Regions from separate parts of the Streptacidiphilus sp. MAP5-3 genome, predicted to be linked through region 2. Evidence: riboswitches for the same ligand, from Rfam matches in the RefSeq annotation. Region 2 holds a riboswitch; each other region holds the start of a gene.
The links. Region 2 has a riboswitch for cyclic di-AMP ahead of ABH928_RS20840 (family 16 glycosylhydrolase). Riboswitches for the same ligand answer to the same signal wherever they lie in the genome.
Positions count from the first base shown of each region.

Region 1 (5,870 bases), on a different contig from region 2:
CCCTGTGTCAGCAGAATGCCACCTCGACACGCCCTCATGTGGTCCAATCGCCGGGGATGTTGACGAATCCGCTCAAAGACGGAACGATTCTGCGCCCTCGTGCGTCGTTGTGAGCGTGGGCCGTTCTTACCTGACAGCACGCTCCTCGGTGACAGCGCGCGCGTCGGGCATGCGGGAGAGCGGCGGCGAAGGGTGGTTCGCCGCCGCTCCGGTTCGCGTGGACTCGGCGCGCGTAGGTCTACCGCACGCCGGCGCGCACCATGCCGGTGGACACCGACGGTCTGGCGGCGGCTGGGCGTGCCGGGGTCGGCCGGGTGTTGTTCGCCCGGACCTGGGGCGTCGGCAGACCGTTCTGCACGTCCATGACCGCATGCGCGACCATGCCGCCGAGGGGGTCGTAACGAATCAGGTCGCGCAGGCGTGACCGGCACGAGCGACCTTCGTTACCTGGATAGAGATGCTTGCCGAGGCCGACCGCGTGGGCCAGTGCGGCGAGCGCGGCGGTGCGCGGGTCCGGAGGGACCCCCGTGCGGATCGCCGTGTCGAGCCGTTCCTTGATGGCGCTGTTCGTGCACTCGTCCGACGCCTGGTATCGGGTCGTCGGTAGCACCCCGCACACCTGGCCCGGCACGGCCTTGACCATCGCGCACCGCTCCAGGTGCGCGAGATAGGTCTGGCGCAGGCCCAAGCGCGGGCCGCCGATCCACTGCACGGCGCGCACTGCACTGCCACGTCTGCGCAGCAGTTCGAGCGCGTGATCGAGGGTCGGGTCGCCGGTCGGCCGTGGATTGACCACGGTGATCCGGTCCCCGTCCGGGACTATTCGTCCGGCCATGGCCAGCTCGACGAGCTGCGCTCCGGCCAGTCCGAGATCGAGCGTCTGGGGCTGCGCTGTGGTACCCGTGGCCGGGTCCAGAGCGAGCAACAGCAGCTCCTCGGGAATTGTTCTGCGGCTCTTGCCCATCCAAGCCTCCCCGCGTGGATGCACAACAGAGTGACGCCTCTCACACCCTGCTGTCGAGAGGGCCTAGAGAGTGACACGACTCCGTGATCTTTCGGAACCGCCGCACCGCGCGTCCGCGTCTGGCCGAGGGGTGGGGAATCGCCGGACTGCGGCCCGGTGAGCAGGAATGGCCCCGCGCGTGCAGGAGACTGGTCCCTGCACGCTTTGTCGACGTCGGTGAGCAGGGCCGACGCGGCAGTCACAGGCAGGTTTGCAGGGACGGTCCTGCACGGGTGCGTGCAGGGACAGAGGAGGCTGGGTTACGTGGGTGAGTCCCCCGACAGGTCGCAGCGGACCGCGGGCGCGGAGCGGGAGCCGGAACGCGCGGGAACCGATCCCGCCGTCCCCGCTCCGGACGTGGAACCCGCGACCGAGGCGGAGCCTGAGGCAGCAGCGGAGGCGGAGGAGAGCGGGCAGCCGGAGGAGCACGGGGAGGATGCGCCCGAATCCTCGGTCGACGTACCGACCCGTGTGCTGCGCGCCCTCGACTCGGAGCCGGAGGTTGCCAAGGAGCCCGAGGCTGAGTCCGAATCCGTGGAGGAGTCGAACAAGCCCGAAGCGGAGAGCGAGGACGAGCCGGAGGCTGAAGCACCGGAGGCGGAGGAAGCTCCCGAGGCTGAGGCTGAGCCCGACGCCGGCGCCGGCGCCAAGGACGAGCCTGCGGACGAGGCTGAGGCAGCCGAGGACGCGGAGGACGCCGAGGAAGAAGAGCCGGAGGCGGAGGCCGAAGGCGAGGCGCAGCCCGAAGCCGCCGAGGAGCCCGCCGCCGAGGACACCGACGAGTCCGCCGGTGACAAGCCCGCCGACGACGGCCCCACCGGTGACGAGGACGAGACGCGGGCCATGCCCGTCTTCCCGCCGCCGCTCCCGCCGACGCCGCGCGGCGGCGCGGGCGGGCCCGGCGGCACGGGCGGACCGTCGCCCGAGCCCGTTCCGGCCGGGGCCGGGGCCATGGGGACCGCCACCGCTGTGATGCCCTCGCCGGAGACCACCGCCGAGGCGATGGACATCCTGGCCACGCTGAGCCGTCGGCCGATGACCCCGGCCCGGATCGCGCTGCGGCGGATCCGGCTCTGGGGCACGTTGCTGCTGGTCCTCGTGATCGTGCTCGGCGCGGTGCAGTTGCTGCGTCCGATCCCGACGCCGACGCTCCAGTTCACCGGCGAGCAGAGCTACACCTTCTCCGGCGGCACGCCGAACCTCACCTGGCCGACGGCCGGTCAGGCCGCCGTGGCCGTACCGGGGCTGGGCGTGCTCGGGCACAGCGGGAGCGACAACCAGGTGCCGCTGGCCAGCGTCACCAAGGTGATGACCGCGTACATCGTGCTGCACGACCACCCGCTCAAGGTCGGCGACCAGGGGCCGATGGTGCCGGTGGACGCGGCAGCGGTGAACGACTACAACACCGGTAAGCCGCAGGGTGAGTCGGTGATGAAGGTCTCGGTCGGCGAGCCGCTGACCGAGTACCAGGCGCTCCAGCTGCTGCTGATCCCCTCCGCCAACAACGTCGCCCGGCTGCTGGGCCGTTGGGACGCGGGCAGTGACGCCGCCTTCGTGCAGAAGATGCAGAGCACCGCGGCCGGTCTGGGCATGACCAAGAGCGTCTACACCGACCCCAGCGGTCTCGACGCGACCACCAAGAGCACGGCCAACGACCAGCTCAAGCTGATCGAGGCGGCCATGCAGATGCCGGTCTTCAAGGAGATCGTCAGCACCCCGTCGTTCAACGCGGCGGAGAACGGCATCACGCCGAACACCAACACGCTGGTCGGCAGCAACGGCGTCATCGGCATCAAGACCGGCACCAGCACGGCGGCCCTCGGCAACCTGGTGTGGGCGGCGGAGCAGAACGTCGGCGGTGCGCAGCAGCTGATCCTGGGCGCGGTGCTGAGCCAGCCCGCGATCGGGCCGGGGCCGGGGCAGGGCATCCTCGCCCAGGTGCTGCAGAAGAGCCAGCAGCTGATCATCAGCGCCGAGAGCGCGCTGCAGTCGCACGTCGTGATCAAGAAGGGCGACGTCGTCGGGTACGTCGACGACGGTCTCGGCGGACACACCCCGGTCGTGGCCACCGCGGACGTCAGCGTCATCGGCTGGAGCGGCCTGTCGGTGAGCACGTCGCTGCAGCCGCTCGCCGGACAGTCCGTCCCGCACAGCGCAGCCGCCGGGACGGCCGTCGGCAACCTGGTCGTGGGCAGTGGTGCCGGAGCGCAGACGATCCCGGTCGCGCTGCAGTCGGCGCTCAGCACTCCGGGCACCGGCGCGAAGCTGACCCGACTGGGCTGACGCACTGTCAGATCGCTCTCTCAGATTCCCCGCTTGAAACGGGCCCGTCCGTCGGACGGGCCCGTTGTCATGCCCGGGGGTGCAATCTTGACGACATTTCGGACATCTACGCAGGGTTGGAGTGCGAACCAATGACGGTCGATGTGACGGACCTCTCAACGGCCTTTGATCGGCTTGAGGTTTGAACTTCGATCTGCCTACGGTCGGCGTCGTTCGCACTTAAGCGGAACTGACATCACCGGAACGCCGAGTCCTGCCGTCGGGGTTGTCAGCTGTCACCCGACGCACACCACGGCAGGAGCGGGGGACCCAGGTAAGTCGCCGGGAGCGTGTCGCTCCCGGCTCGGGGTGAAGCCGTGCTCTGCACGGCCGGGCGACTCCGGCCCGAACCCGACAGCTCACCTCGCAGGCGTGGGAGAGGACCCACACCATGACTGGTCGCCACCGCGCGCCCAAGATCGCCCGCCGTGCCTCCAAGCGCCTGCTCGCCACCGTCGGGCTGACCGGCGCAGGCCTCGCCCTTCCGCTGGTCACCGCGACCGGCGCCCACGCCGCCACCGTCTCCACCTGGGACTCCGTCGCCCAGTGCGAGAGCAGCGGTGACTGGTCGATCAACACCGGCAACGGCTACTACGGTGGCCTCCAGTTCTCGCAGTCCACCTGGGACGCCTACGGCGGGCAGCAGTACGCGTCCTCCGCCGACCAGGCCACCAAGGACCAGCAGATCGCCGTCGCCGAGAAGGTCCTCGCGGACCAGGGCCCCGGCGCCTGGCCCGTCTGCGGCCCGCAGGCCGGTCTGACCCAGGGCGGCCCCGCCCCGGCGATCAGCACCTCCGGCTCGTCGAGCAGCTCCAACTCGACCGGCTCTTCCGGTTCGACCGCCGCGAGCGACTCGTCGGCCGCCGGCAGCACCAGCAGTTCCTCCGAGTCCGGCTCCGCCGCGTCCAGCGCCTCCAGCGCCCCGGCGACCGGCGGCTCCTCCGCCGGGCACTACACGGTCCGGACCGGCGACTGGCTCTCCACCATCGCGCAGAAGCACGATGTCTCCGGCGGCTGGGAGCGTCTGTACCAGCTGAACAAGGCGACCCTCACCCACGGCCCGAACCTGATCTTCCCGGGTCAGCAGCTGGTCCTGGGCGGCAGCGCCGCGTCCGCCCGGGCGGCACAGCCCTCGAACGACTCGGCCGGCGACTCGGACAACGACTCGTCGTCCGCCGCTTCGTCCTCGTCCTCGAACGCGTCCGCGAGCTCGAACTCCTCCGGCTCCACCCAGGCGTCCACCGGTGCGGCGACCTCGTCGAGCAGCTCGACGCAGGCCGGCTCCGGCGCGGCCGCGACGGCGATCGCCTTCGCCGAGGCGCACGTGGGCGACTCCTACGTCTACGGCGGCAACGGCCCGAACGCGTGGGACTGCTCCGGTCTGGTCCAGGCCGCTTACGCCCAGGCCGGGATCAGCCTGCCGCGCACCTCCGCCGACCAGGCCTCGGCCACCACGCCGGTCTCCCTCAACTCGCTGCAGCCGGGTGACCTGCTCTTCTGGTCCAGCGACGGCAGCGACTCCGGCGTCTACCACGTCGCCATCTACGTCGGTGGCGGCCGCTACGTCGAGGCTGCCAACCCGAGCTCGGGCGTCAAGTGGGACACCATCAGCGACTACACCCCGAGCTTCGCCGGTCGCGTCTCCTGACACACCGCACCAGGTGTGGCGTGGTGGGCCGGTCCGGGTGACCTGTCTGGCTCGGACCGGTCCGCCGCGTCGCTGTTGACGGGTTGTCGTCCGGAGGTGAGACGCAGCCCGTCGGGATTCCTCTCCCTCATGCACCCGGAGTACCGGATGCGCCGTTCACTCGGCGTCGTCCTGGTACTCCGGGTGTCGTGTCAGCCAGGCCTTGATGAACGGGCAGGTCACCTGGACCTTGATGCCCCGGCGGCGGCCGTCCTCCACGGCGGTGCGGGCCAGCAGGCCGCCGATGCCCAGGCCCTCGTAGGCGGGGCCGACGACGGTGTGCTGGTAGATCACCCGGTCGTCGTTGCGGACGTACGAGGTGAACCCGACCAGCTCTCCCTCGATCCGGGCCTCGAACCGCTGCGCCCCCGGCGCGTCGGCGACCGTGACCTCGGCCTCGCTCGTGCTCATCCTCGCCGCCTCCTGACGGTGCTGCTGCCCGTGGCTGTCCGCTTGCCGTCTTGTCTCTTTGCAGCCGTTCGTCCCTTGCAGTCTCCGTCACGCGGGCCGATTTCCCGGGAACGGACACGCGTACGTGGCCGTGTGTCTCAGGCCTCGTGCCAGCCGATCCGCTCGTGCGAGCCGTCGCAGAACGGCTTGTTGGCGCTCGCGCCGCACCGGCACAGCGCTGCGCGTACCTCGCGGGAGGGTTCGGCCGCTCCGGCAGGCGCCTCGATCCGGAGATCGCCGCGGACCAGCAGCGGGCCGTCCGGCTCCGGCGTGATCACGGTGGGACGCTCGGGCTCCTCGGCGGGGCCCTCCGGCAGCAGGTAGTGCAGTGCGCCCGTCGGGCACGCGCGCACGGCGGCGGCGACCCGCTCCGCGTCGGCGTTGGCGGGCTGGATCCACGGCCGCCGC
Region 1 covers NZ_JBGCCL010000014.1:167,697-173,566, reverse strand. The annotation lists gene ABH928_RS21855 (GPP34 family phosphoprotein) at 239-964, opposite strand; gene ABH928_RS21850 (D-alanyl-D-alanine carboxypeptidase family protein) at 1,268-3,286, shown strand; cyclic di-AMP (ydaO/yuaA leader) riboswitch at 3,557-3,711, shown strand; gene ABH928_RS21845 (transglycosylase family protein) at 3,717-4,973, shown strand; gene ABH928_RS21840 (GNAT family N-acetyltransferase) at 5,130-5,423, opposite strand; gene ABH928_RS21835 ((4Fe-4S)-binding protein) at 5,561-5,870, opposite strand, start outside.
Region 1: another riboswitch for cyclic di-AMP. It lies ahead of ABH928_RS21845 (transglycosylase family protein); the one in region 2 lies ahead of ABH928_RS20840 (family 16 glycosylhydrolase).

Region 2 (5,870 bases):
GTGACGTAGCCGACGCGGTCGCGCAGCTCGGGGCTTCCGGCGGGGCGGCCGAGCACCGTGACCTCTCCGGCCGCGGTCTTCTGCACGCCGACGACCGAGCGCAGCAACGTCGTCTTGCCGCAGCCGCTCGGGCCGAGCAGGCCGGTCACCGAGCCCGTCGCGACGGTGAGGTCGAGCCCGTGCAGCACGGGGCGTCCGCCGCGGACCACGCTGAGGCCGCGGACCTCGACGGCTGCTCCGGCCGCGGCGCTAGAATTCATCATGTGATGAGTTTTGCTCCGCGCAGCGCCACCCGTCAAGCACCCGAACAGACCGAAACCCGGCCCGAGCTCTCCCTGGCGCTCCCAGGCTCACCCCTGACTCACCCCGCGAGATACCGCTGGATCGTCGGCGCCAGCAGGGACACCAACTCCTCCGGGCCCACCGAGGCGATCGGCTCTGCGGCGACGATGTAGCGGACCATCGCCAGGCCGATGATCTGCGAGATCACCAGCTCGACCCGCAGCTCCGGCCGGTCGACGGCAAGGCCCTCCGCCAACCTGCCGACCAGCTCGCGGACCATGAAGTCGCGCAGCAGTTCGGCGATGGCCTCGCTGGCGACGACCGTCCGCACCACGGCCATCAGGCGATTCAGCACCTCCGGCTGCTCCCACAGCGCCACGACGAAGCGTGCGACCCGCTCCCCCACCTGCGCCCGGTCGCCGTCCAGGATCACCGCCGCCACGGTGGCCGGGTCGATCGGGAAGTCCAGTGCGGCCAGGAAGAGTTGCTCCTTGCTGCCGAAGTAGTGGTGCAGCAGCGCCGGATCGACCCCGGCCACCCGGGCGATGCCGCGCATGCTCGCCTTCTCGTAGCCGCGCGCGGCGAACTCGGCGCGAGCAGCGTCCAGCACCACGCCACGGGTGTCGGCGCCGCCGGGCCTGCGCCCGGTGCGTTTGGCGGCCGCCTTTCCGGCGGCCTGGGTTCCGGCCCGCTCTTCGGACGACGGCGGCTGAGCGTCACTCATGTCTCCATCCTCGCCGACGGACGCCGAATGTTCTTTCACGCAGGGGCCATGACGCCGCAACAGAACAGGTTCAGAAGCCGCTGCGGGTGCACCTCACCGGGCGGACGCCTCCTCGGCGGACGCGGCACGCTCGGGCTGCTTCCGCGAAGCCCGCAGCGAGGTGACGGTGGTGACGGCGAGCACCACGACGATGAACCCGAGCGAGAGCGGGGTGCTGATCTCCGGCACCCCGTGCGCGCCCGCCTCGTGCAGGGCGTGGAGCAGCAGCTTGACGCCGATGAAGCCGAGGATCACCGACAGGCCGTAGGAGAGGTGGACCAGTCGCGTGAGCAGGCCGCCGATCAGGAAGTAGAGCTGGCGCAGGCCCATCAGCGCGAAGGCGTTGGCGGCAAAGACGATGTACGGGTCCTGCGTCAGCCCGAAGATCGCGGGGATCGAGTCCATCGCGAAGAGCACGTCGGTGCTGCCGATGGCGAGGATCACCACCAGCATCGGGGTGATCAGCCGCCGGCCGCCCTCGACGACGACCAGCCGCGTGCCGCGGTAGCCGTCGGTGGACGGGAATCGGCGCTCGACGTCCCGCAGGAAGCGGTTCTCCCGGTACTCCTCGCCGTCGTCGGCGGTCATGCCGGTGTCGGCGGTCATGCCGGTGCCGGCAGCGGGGCCGGTGGCGTGTCCTGCCCTGGCCTCCTTGATCAGCTTCCAGGCCGTCCAGATCAGGAACGCGCCGAAGAGGAAGAAGACCCAGGAGAAGCTGTCGATCACGGCCGCGCCGGCCGCGATGAAGACCGTGCGCAGCACCAGCGCGATCAGCACGCCCACCATCAGCACCCGCTGCTGGAGCTCGGCCGGGACGGCGAACTTCGCCATGATCAGCACGAAGACGAAGAGGTTGTCGACGCTGAGCGACTTCTCGGTGATGTAGCCGGCGAAGAACTGACCGGCTGCGGCTCCGCCCGAGTGCCACCAGAGGAAGCCGCCGAAGAGAGCGGCGAGGACGACCCAGACCACGGTCCAGATCCCGGCCTCGCGCAGCGAGACCTCATGGGGCTTGCGACCGCCGACGAGGAAGTCGGCGGCGATGAGGACGACGAGTACGGCGATGGTGACGGCCCACAGGGCCACGGACACGTCCATGGACGGGTTGCTCCTCCGGCAGGCGACAGCTGTTGTCTGCCGGAGGTCTCCTCCGCCCCACCGTCGATGTCGGTGTGGGCCGACGACCCCGGTCGGTGCTGGGCACCGACGTGCTGACGGGGACGTCGTTTCAGGGAGTACTCCCCTCCGCTTCCTGCCGAGGCTAACAGCAGCCCCGGCAGGAAAACGTAAGGAATCGCGCGAGTGCGGCGCTAGCGGCGCTCGCGGCGCTCAGTTGTAGACGCGGACGTAGTCCACGGAGAAGCTGATCGGCTCGGTGCCGCTCGGGGCCGGGTGGTACTGGCCCGCGGAGAGCGACAGGTTGAGGATCAGGTAGGCGGACCAGTTGGCGCCCACGCCCGTGTTGTCGGAGTAGACCTTCACGCCGTTGATGTACCAGTCGACGGAGTTGGCACCGTACTTGGTGCCGATGGTGACCCACTGGCCGGGCTTGATCGCGTTCGCGTCGGTGTAGTAGTCGTGCGCGGCGTTGACGTGGTTGGAGAGCTCGAGCAGGTTCGGGTTGTCCGGGTGGTACTCGAACGAGTCGATCTCGCCGTTGCCGTTCTTCCAGGTCCAGAGCGCGGGCCAGGCGCCCTGCTGGGTGGGGAGCTTGACGCGGGCCTCGATGTAGTCGCCGGTCTTGACCTGGAATCCCTCCTGCGAGCCCTCGGTGGTGAGCAGACCGGTGGTCCAGGCCTGCCGGCCGTTCTCCAGGGTGTGCGAGCTCGGCTGGGCGGTGAAGGTGGCGACGCCGCCCGCAACCGCGACGTCGTTCGGGTCGAGCCAGTCCAGCTTGTTGTCGCTGGGGTTGTGGTCGCCGTACTGGTAGGACGAGGTCGTGGTGCCGACCCAGCGCTGGCCCCAGGTGATCGGGTTGTTGAACTCCTCGTCCCAGACCGGGGTGGTGGAGGTGGCGACACCGGCGGGCAGGCTGCTGCTCGGAGCAGGCGTCGACGGAGCCGAAGTGGGTGCCGGGCTGGGCGTCGACGCGGACGTCGGCTTCGGGGCCGGGGCCGGGGTGCCCGTGGTGGCGGCGGAGCCGACGGCCAGCGTCTTGGCCGCCAGGTTGTGCCAGCCTGCGGCGTCCAGGTAGGCGCCCATCATCGTGTAGCGGCCCGGCGCGAAGGTGCGGCTGCCGGCGTGGAAGGTGAGCCCGGTCGGGCAGATCCGCGCGTTGCTGTCCCACTGCGGGAAGTCGACGTTGTTGCCGGACGCGTCACGGACGGCGACGCCGAGGCTCCGTACGGTGGTGCAGGCGGTGGAGCGGACCGTGAGCGTGACGTTGGCGGTGTTCCCGCTGGTGGTCGCGGTCAGGCCGGTCTCGCTGACGCTCGGCGTGGCCGCCTGGGCCTGGGTCGCCACGGCGCCGCCGAGCAGCAGGGCGGGCGCGGCCGTGAAGGCCAGTATTCGGGCAGGGGTGGACAGGGTGGATCGCATGGCGCCTCTCCGACGCCTGCGAGGTGAGCTGTCGGGTTCGGGCCGGAAGGCTGGCCCGGCCGCGCGGCGGCGGCTTCACCCCGAGCCCCGACCGGTCCCGCGCGTGGGCGCAGGGCAGAGCGGGGCGCTTACCTGGTTCCCCCGCTCCGGCCCGTGGTACTCGTGCGATCCGGCGTCGACGGGCAGGACAAGGCGTACCGGCGCACGGTGCCCGTCTGTGGCGACGGACTCGGGCAGGTTAGGCAGATGAGGTCGGCGCGCCCCAAGCCCTCGAAGGGTATTGAGGGCTATCTCACAGATCCTTTACACGACGCAGAAGGCCCTGCTCAGAGCCTGCTCAGGCGCTGCCAAGGCCCTGCCGAGGCCATTGAGCCGACCCTGCTCAGAGCGCCTGCTCGATCGCCGGGAGCATCTCCTGGAAGGTGCGGCCCTGTGCCGGGATGCCGATCGCCGCCATCTGCCAGCTGCCGCCCGCGTCCCGGTAGACCTTGGCCATCACCTGGCCGGTGTGCGGGCCGCCGCCGCTGAGCGTGAAGCGGGCCAGCTCGTCGCCGGTGGCCTCGTCGACCAGGCGGCAGTGGGCGCGCTGCACCTCCTGGAAGCTCTGGCCGTTGTAGGAGTTGACGGTGAAGACGATCTGGGTGATCCGGTCGGGGACCCGGCGCAGGTCGACCAGGATCGACTCGTCGTCCTCCCCGCCCTTGCCGCCGACCAGGTTGTCGCCGGTGTGGCGCACCGAGCCGTCGTTGCTCACCAGGTGCTGGAAGAAGACCACGTCGGCCAGCGAGCCCTGGGAGTAGAGCACCGCCGAGGCGTCCAGGTCGATCTCGCGGCGGCGGGTGCCGAACAGGCCCTTGCGCGGCGCCGCCTGCCACCCCAGGCCCATCCGCACCAGGGACAGCATGCCCCCGTCGTCCTTCTCCAGACTTACGCTCTGACCCTTGCTCAGATTCACCGACACGGCACGCCCCTCCCGAACTCGTTCGCGAACCGCAGCCTCGGTACCGGCGCCCGTCCGGCTCCGACGCAGCCCTCACTGCACCATACGACCCGGACGGGCCTGCGGGTTCCCCGGGAGTGCCGACGATCACTCAAGCGGTGCACTCGGGCGCACTCAAGCGGTGCACTCAGGCGAGGCCGGCTTCGCGCATCTGGCGCAACTCCTTCTTCAGTTCGTTCACCTCGTCGCGGAGCCGCGCGGCGACCTCGAACTGCAGCTCGGCCGCGGCGGCGTGCATCCGGTCGGTCAGCTCGCCGATCAGCTCGGCCAGTTCGGCGGCGGGCAGGCTCTTGGCGTCCTTCTTTCCCGCGGCGGCTGCGGCCTTGGCGCCGAGCGCCGGGACCGGGGCCTTCTGACCGCGCCCGCCGCCACCGCCGCCCTGGCGGTAACCGGTGCTGAGCAGCTCGGCGGTGTCCATGTCCTCGCGGGCGAGCGAGTCGAGGATGTCGCCGATCTTCTTGCGCAGCGGCTGCGGGTCGATGCCGTGGTCGCGGTTGTAGGCCTGCTGGATCTCGCGACGACGGTTAGTCTCGTCGATGGCCCGCTCCATCGCCGGGGTGATCCGGTCCGCGTACATGTGGACCTGGCCGGAGACGTTACGGGCGGCACGGCCGATCGTCTGGATCAGCGAGGTGGGCGACCGCAGGAAGCCCTCCTTGTCGGCGTCCAGGATCGCCACCAGCGAGACCTCGGGCAGGTCGAGGCCCTCACGGAGCAGGTTGATGCCGACCAGCACGTCGTACTCGCCGGCCCGCAGCTGGCGCAGCAGCTCGACGCGGCGCAGCGTGTCGATGTCGCTGTGCAGGTACCGGACCCGGATGCCGAGTTCGAGCATGTAGTCGGTGAGGTCCTCGGACATCTTCTTGGTCAGCGTGGTGACCAGGACGCGCTCGTCCTTCTCTGTGCGCAGCCGGATCTCGTGGACCAGGTCGTCGATCTGACCCTCCGTCGGCTTGACCACGACCTCCGGGTCGATCAGGCCGGTGGGACGGATGATCTGCTCGACCTGGCTGTCGGAGCGGGAGAGCTCGTAGGCGCCCGGGGTGGCCGACAGGTAGACCGTCTGACCGATCCGCTCGACGAACTCCTCCCACTTGAGCGGGCGGTTGTCCATGGCCGAGGGCAGCCGGAAGCCGTGCTCCACCAGCGCCCGCTTGCGCGAGGCATCACCCTCGTACATCGCGCCGATCTGCGGCACAGTGACGTGCGACTCGTCGATGACCAGGAGGAAGTCCTCCGGGAAGAAGTCCATCAGGGTGTTGGGCGCACTGCCGGGGTCGCGGCCGT
Region 2 covers NZ_JBGCCL010000013.1:169,841-175,710, reverse strand. The annotation lists gene ABH928_RS20855 (ABC transporter ATP-binding protein) at 1-263, opposite strand, end outside; gene ABH928_RS20850 (TetR family transcriptional regulator) at 362-1,006, opposite strand; gene ABH928_RS20845 (TerC family protein) at 1,100-2,143, opposite strand; gene ABH928_RS20840 (family 16 glycosylhydrolase) at 2,375-3,583, opposite strand; cyclic di-AMP (ydaO/yuaA leader) riboswitch at 3,582-3,703, opposite strand; gene ABH928_RS20835 (TerD family protein) at 3,966-4,544, opposite strand; gene uvrB (excinuclease ABC subunit UvrB) at 4,711-5,870, opposite strand, start outside.

Region 3 (5,870 bases), on a different contig from region 2:
CGACCCTTCCGTCCGCATCATGGTGGAGTCCCTCCCCGAGCGGCTGCGCGACCCGGTGCTGCTGTACTACTTCGCGGACCTTCCGGTGCGCGAAGTCGCGGTGCGACTCGGCCGCAACGAGGGCACCGTGAAGTCCGACCTGCACGCCGCCCGCGAACTGCTCCGCGCGACCCTTGGGGGACTCCATGAACGGACCCGCTGACCCACGCGGCCACGCGGGCGACCCCAACGAGCCCAATGACGCCACCGAGCCCAGCGACGCCACCGAGCGCGACGAGGGCAACGAGGCCAACCAGGCCAACGAGCGCGACGTTCCCGCGGGTGACCCTGTCGGGCCCGAGACGGACACGCTCGGCGGGGAGCCGACCGACACCGACGGACCTGAGTCACGGGGCGACTTGGGCGACTTGAGTGATCTGGGTGACCTCGGCGACCTGCTGCTGCCGATCGAGCCGATGCCCATCCCCGAGGGCGCGTTCACGCAGATCCGGCGGCGTGCGGTGCGGCGGAAGCGCAAGCGTGCCCTGGCCGGTGCGACCGCGTGCGTCGCCGTGCTGGGAGTGTCCCTCTACCTCGTCGGCGTACCCGCGCCGCAAGGGCCGGGAGAGGTGGTCACGCCTCCGGCGTCCGCGACCCAGGCCGTGCCCACCCCCGCTCCGGTCAGCACGAGCCCCAGCCCGAGCGCGTCCCCGAGCGCCGTGCCGACCCAGGCGCCCAGCCCCACGTCGTCGAGCACGCCCACCTCGCCGCCCACAGCGCAGGCGAGCGTCTCCGCGACACCCGCACCCGGCTCCACGGGGTCCGGTTCCGGTTCCGGAGGCGGGACGCCGCTCTGCACGGCCTCGCAGCTCAGCGCGGCGCTCGGCAGCGGGAACGCGGGCGCGGGTCAGATCTACTCCTACCTGGTGGTTACCAACCACAGCTCGGCGCCCTGTCACGTCACCGGCTATCCCGGGCTGTCCATGCTGGACGCCCACGGCGCCCAGATCGGCGCGCCCGCGACGTACGAGCACATCGGGTACAGCCCTGTCGTCCTCGCGCCGGGCGCGTCGGCCAGCGACACCATCCACACCGTCAACCGGCAGACCAACAACCCGAGCGAGTGCCTCCCCACCTCCACCTCGATGCGGATCTACCCGCCTGGCAGCCGCGCCTCGTTGGTCTTCCCGGGCCAGGTGACCAACTGCGACAACCTCTTCTCGGTCACCCCCTTCGGCCCCGGCGTCACCGGCAACCCGCCTGGTTGACACTGCTTTCGGGAGTACCACCTGTTTCTCTCGTCCCGATATTGATTTCATGACGATCCGACAACTATGGTTCTGGATCGAACCGTTGCGCAGTCGACCACCCGTTCGGGGGGCCGTGACGGTCCCGCCGAGTTCGACCTGCGGCGCGGGGGTTCCCAGAGGCGGGACCTGCGAGCCGCGCGGTCGGAGCCGGGGAACCACGTTCCCGGGGTGAATCGGCGTCAGGGCCACCGGCGGAAGCGCGTGGTGGTGAGACGTCGTAGGGCCACTCTTCCGGTCCGAACCCGTCAGCTCACCCGGTAGGCGGACAAGGAAGAACGGAGTCCGCCCGTCGTGGCGTCCCACCGTCGTGCCAAGGCGCCCAGTCGCGCCCGCGTCACCCTCGTCACCGCTGCGGCGGCCACCGGCGTCGTGCTCTCCGCGCAGGCCGCCCAGGCCGCGCCCACACCGTCCACCGGCCAGCTCAAGGCGCAGCTCGACCAGCTCAACAACGAGACCGACAAAGCGGTCCAGAGCTACGACCAGGTCCAGGAGCAGGCCCAACAGCTCCAGCAGAAGGTGTCCGTGCTCCAGGACGAGATCGCCAGGGAGCAGGCCAAGGTGAACGTCCTGCTGGAGGGCGTCGGCACCTTGGCCGCGACGCAGTACGCGAACGGCAGCGTCGATCCGACCGTTCAGCTGCTGCTCAGTGCGAGCCCGGACGACTTCCTCGCCAAGGCGTCCACCATGGACGAGGTGAGCCAGAGCCAGACCGACCAGCTGGCCCAGCTCCAGGCGGAGGAGAAGATCCTCGACACGGAGAAGGCCCAGGCGGAGTCGGAGCTGGGCCGACTCGACGCCATGCTGCAGCAGGCCGCGGCGGCCAAGGCCGCGGTCATGCAGAAGGTCGCACAGACCCAGAAGCTCCTCGACTCCGTCACCGCCGCCCAGCGTGCGACGTTGACCGGCGGCGGCTCCCAGGGCAGCACCACGACCCCGAACCTCAGCGGCGCGACGCCCGGCGACTCGATCGAGATGGCGGCGTTCGCCGCGGCCAAGACACGCATCGGCCTGCCGTACCACTGGAGTTATGACGGACCGGACCAGTTCGACTGCTCGGGTCTGATGATGTGGTCCTACGCCCAGGCCGGCTACCAGCTGGGCCGGGACACCTACTCCCAGCTCACCTACGGGACCCCGGTCACCTCGGTGGCCGACCTGCGGGTGGGTGACCTGGTCTTCTTCAACGGCGGCGAGCACGTCGGGATGTACGCGGGCAACGGCTATATCCTCCACGCCCCGCACACCGGCGCCTTCGTCCGCTTCGAGCCCATGGCGACGGTCGGCACGATCTACGCGATGCGGCACATCTAGGCACGTGCGTTCACTGTGCTCGGTACGACGGATCCGTCCTCGGATCCGTCGTACGCTCGCGGACTGCTCACGCCTGCGCCGTGATGTGATGCGTGCATGGAACTCGATCCCAAGCGCCTGTTGGTCCTTCACGCGCTTGCCGAGGCCGGGGGCGTCGCCGCAGCTGCGCGGTGGCTTGCGGTGAGCCGACGCCGAATACTGGCCGACGCCGACGCGCTGGGCCGCACCGTCTGACGACGACCGGTTCGGGTGCGCGAGCGGGACGGGCTCGCGCACCCGGACGGGCCGTCAGGCCGCGAGGGCCAGGTTTCGGCGGACGGAGCCGGTCAGGGCGTAGTAGAGCCCGCCGGCGACGATCAGGCCGACGCCGAAGGAGATGTCCGCGCCGCCGAGGGCCTTGGCGATCGGGCCGGTGTAGAACGACAGCGCCATGAACGGGACCATCGCCACGATGCCGACCACGTACGAGGTGAGACCCGCCGGGGACCAGCGGCCGTACTCGCCGTTCGGGTCGAAGATGGCCGCGATGTCGTAGTGCCCGCGCCGGACCGCGTAGAAGTCGACCAGGTTGACGGCCGTCCACGGGACCAGGAAGTAGAGCATCAACAGCAGGAAGTTGTTGAAGCTCGCCAGGTAGTTCGACGGCAGCGACAGCGCGACGACCAGCACGATCAGCTCGATCGCGACGATGCCCACGACCCGCGTACGGACGGTCGGCCGGACCTTCTTGAACGCGTCGACCGCGCTCGTCGAAGTGAGCATCGCGCCATAGGCGTTGACGCCCATGATGCCGATGATCGCCACGACCGAGACCAGCACCGCGAAGGTGCCGAAGCCGGGCAGCAGCGCGTTGCCGACGGTGCGGACGGCCGCGACCGCGTCCGCGCCGGGCAGGCGGGAGCCGAGGAGCGCGCCCAGCGACATCAGCCAGACCGCCGAGCCGGCCGCGCCGAGGTAGGTCCACCAGATCACCTTGCGGGCGGGGACGTCCTCCGGCAGGTAGCGGGAGTAGTCGGAGACGTAGACGGCATAGCTGATCTGGTAGCCGGCCGCGGCGGAGAAGACCACCAGGAACGTCGTCCAGGAGAACCCGCCGCCCGAGCCGCCGCCGTGGGCGTGCGCCCAGTGGCCGAAGACCGCGTAGACGGTCAGCACGCCGAAGACCACGATCAGGATGTACGTCAGCCAGCGCTCGACCAGGTGGATCAGGTCGTGCCCGACCACGGCCAGCACCACGGCCAGCGCGATCAGCAGCGGGTACCAGAGCCAGGTTCCGCCCGGCAGGACCGTGCGCAGTCCCTCGGTCGCCAGCACCACGTTGAAGACGTTGAAGCCGACGTAGACGAAGACCACCGCGGCGAACGGCAGCACCGCGCCGCGCAGACCGAACTGCGCGCGGGACTGGATCATCTGCGGCAGGCCCATCCGCGGGCCCTGGTTGGCGTGGAAGGCCATGAAGAAGGTGCCGAAACACGCGCCGAGGATCACGGCGAGGATCGACCAGGCGACCGGCAGGCCCAGCGTCGGGCCGAGGAAGCCGGTGACCATGGTGGTCAGCACGAAGTTGCCGGTGAACCAGAACGGGCCCTGGTGCCACACCTTGCCGTGGCGCTCCTCCGGCGGGACGTAGTCGATGGAGCGGACCTCGATCAGGCCTCCGCCACCGCCGGCGGCGCGCTGCGCGCGGGGCTCGTGCGCGGCGGTGCCGGACGGGCGTCCGCCCGGCGCTCGGGTCTCATCGGAGACGGCCATGTGCAGCCCCTCGGGACGGTGGCCGCCAGTGGGTGCGGCCAGGATGGACATCCCGGTCGGAAATCCGCCGGTTGGCACACCTTGTCACTCGTGGCGGGTCGCGGTTCCGCTCCGTTTGGGAGCGCCTGGCCATGGTGGCGTTCCATGATGGACAGCGGCGCGTAAGAATGAATCCATGCTTACTGTACGTGGCCTGCTGGCCGAACCGGGGCTCGGACTGCGCGCGGTGGCGGGCCTGGCGGGCCTGGACCGACCGCTCGCGTCCGCGCACGTCAGCGAGGTGCCCGACCCCGCGCCGTGGCTGCAGGGCGGCGAGCTGATGATGACCACCGGCATGCTGCTGAGCCCGGAGCATGCGGAGGGTTACCTCGGCCGGATCGCGGAGGCCGGGGCCAGCGCGCTGGCGCTCGGACTGGGCGCGGAACTGGCGTTCCAGCAGGCCCCGCAGTGGCTGGCGGAGGCTGCCGACCACTGCGGCCTGCCGCTGCTGGAGGTCCCGCAGCAGACCCCGTTCATCGCGGTCACCAAGGCCGTCTTCGCCCGGCTCGCGGAGGACCAGTACGCCGAGCTGGCCAAGGCGCACGACGCCCAGCGCGCGCTGACGGCCGCGGCGGCGCGCGGCGGCGGTCCCGCGCCGTTGCTGACCGCGCTGGCGCGCTCCACCGAGCGCTGGGTGGTGGTCACCGACCCGCTCGGCCATCCGCTGGTTGCCGAGCCGGCCGCGGCGGCGGAGCGGGCCGGACTGATCGACCCCGAGCTGGAGCGGCTGCGCGCGGCCGGCCTGCGCGGCGGCGCGGTCGTCTCCGGGCCGGAGGGCGAGGTGCGGGCGATGCCGCTCGGGGTGGACCGGCTGCTCGGCTTCCTGCTGGTCGGCGGCCCGAGCGCGCCCGGCACGTACGAGCGCGCGCTCGCTGCGACGGCGGCCTGCCTGCTCTCCCTCGACGCCGAGCGGACGGCCGCGGCGGGACGCCTCGCCCGGGAGGCGCGGGGCGCGGCGCTGCGGCGGTTGGTGACCGAGGAGCTCTCCGCCGAACTGGCGGACGGCCTGCTGCGGGCGGCGCGCGGCGGCGCAGGAGCGGAGGCGGGCGGTCCGTCCGGTCGGCGGCTGCGGATCGGGGCGCTGCACGTGGAGGGCGCGGCGGGCGACAGGGCCCCGTTGCTGGACCGGATCGCGCTGGTCGCGCCGGGCATCGCCGCGTTCGACCTGGCGGACCTGGGTCCGCGATCGGGCGGCGGCTCGGCGGGCGAACCCGTCGCGGCGGTGCTGCTGCCGGAGGAGGGCGACGTCGAGAGCGCGCTGCCGCTCGGCGAGCTCGGCGACATCCGCGTCGGCGTCAGCGCCGCCGTCCGGCCCGAGGAGGGGCCCGCCGCGCTTCGGCAGGCCCGCTACGCGCTCGGCGTCGGCCGCCGTACCGGTACCCGCGTCACGGACGCGGCGGGCGCCGGTAGTTCGGGTCTGCTGCTGTCGCTCGGCGGCCCGACGGTGCTGGCAGGTTTCGCCTCCGCGGTGCTCGACCC
Region 3 covers NZ_JBGCCL010000017.1:98,838-104,707, reverse strand. The annotation lists gene ABH928_RS23965 (RNA polymerase sigma factor) at 1-202, shown strand, start outside; gene ABH928_RS23960 (DUF4232 domain-containing protein) at 186-1,247, shown strand; cyclic di-AMP (ydaO/yuaA leader) riboswitch at 1,411-1,568, shown strand; gene ABH928_RS23955 (NlpC/P60 family protein) at 1,581-2,600, shown strand; gene ABH928_RS23950 (hypothetical protein) at 2,697-2,834, shown strand; gene ABH928_RS23945 (cytosine permease) at 2,889-4,352, opposite strand; gene ABH928_RS23940 (PucR family transcriptional regulator) at 4,528-5,870, shown strand, end outside.
Region 3: another riboswitch for cyclic di-AMP. It lies ahead of ABH928_RS23955 (NlpC/P60 family protein); the one in region 2 lies ahead of ABH928_RS20840 (family 16 glycosylhydrolase).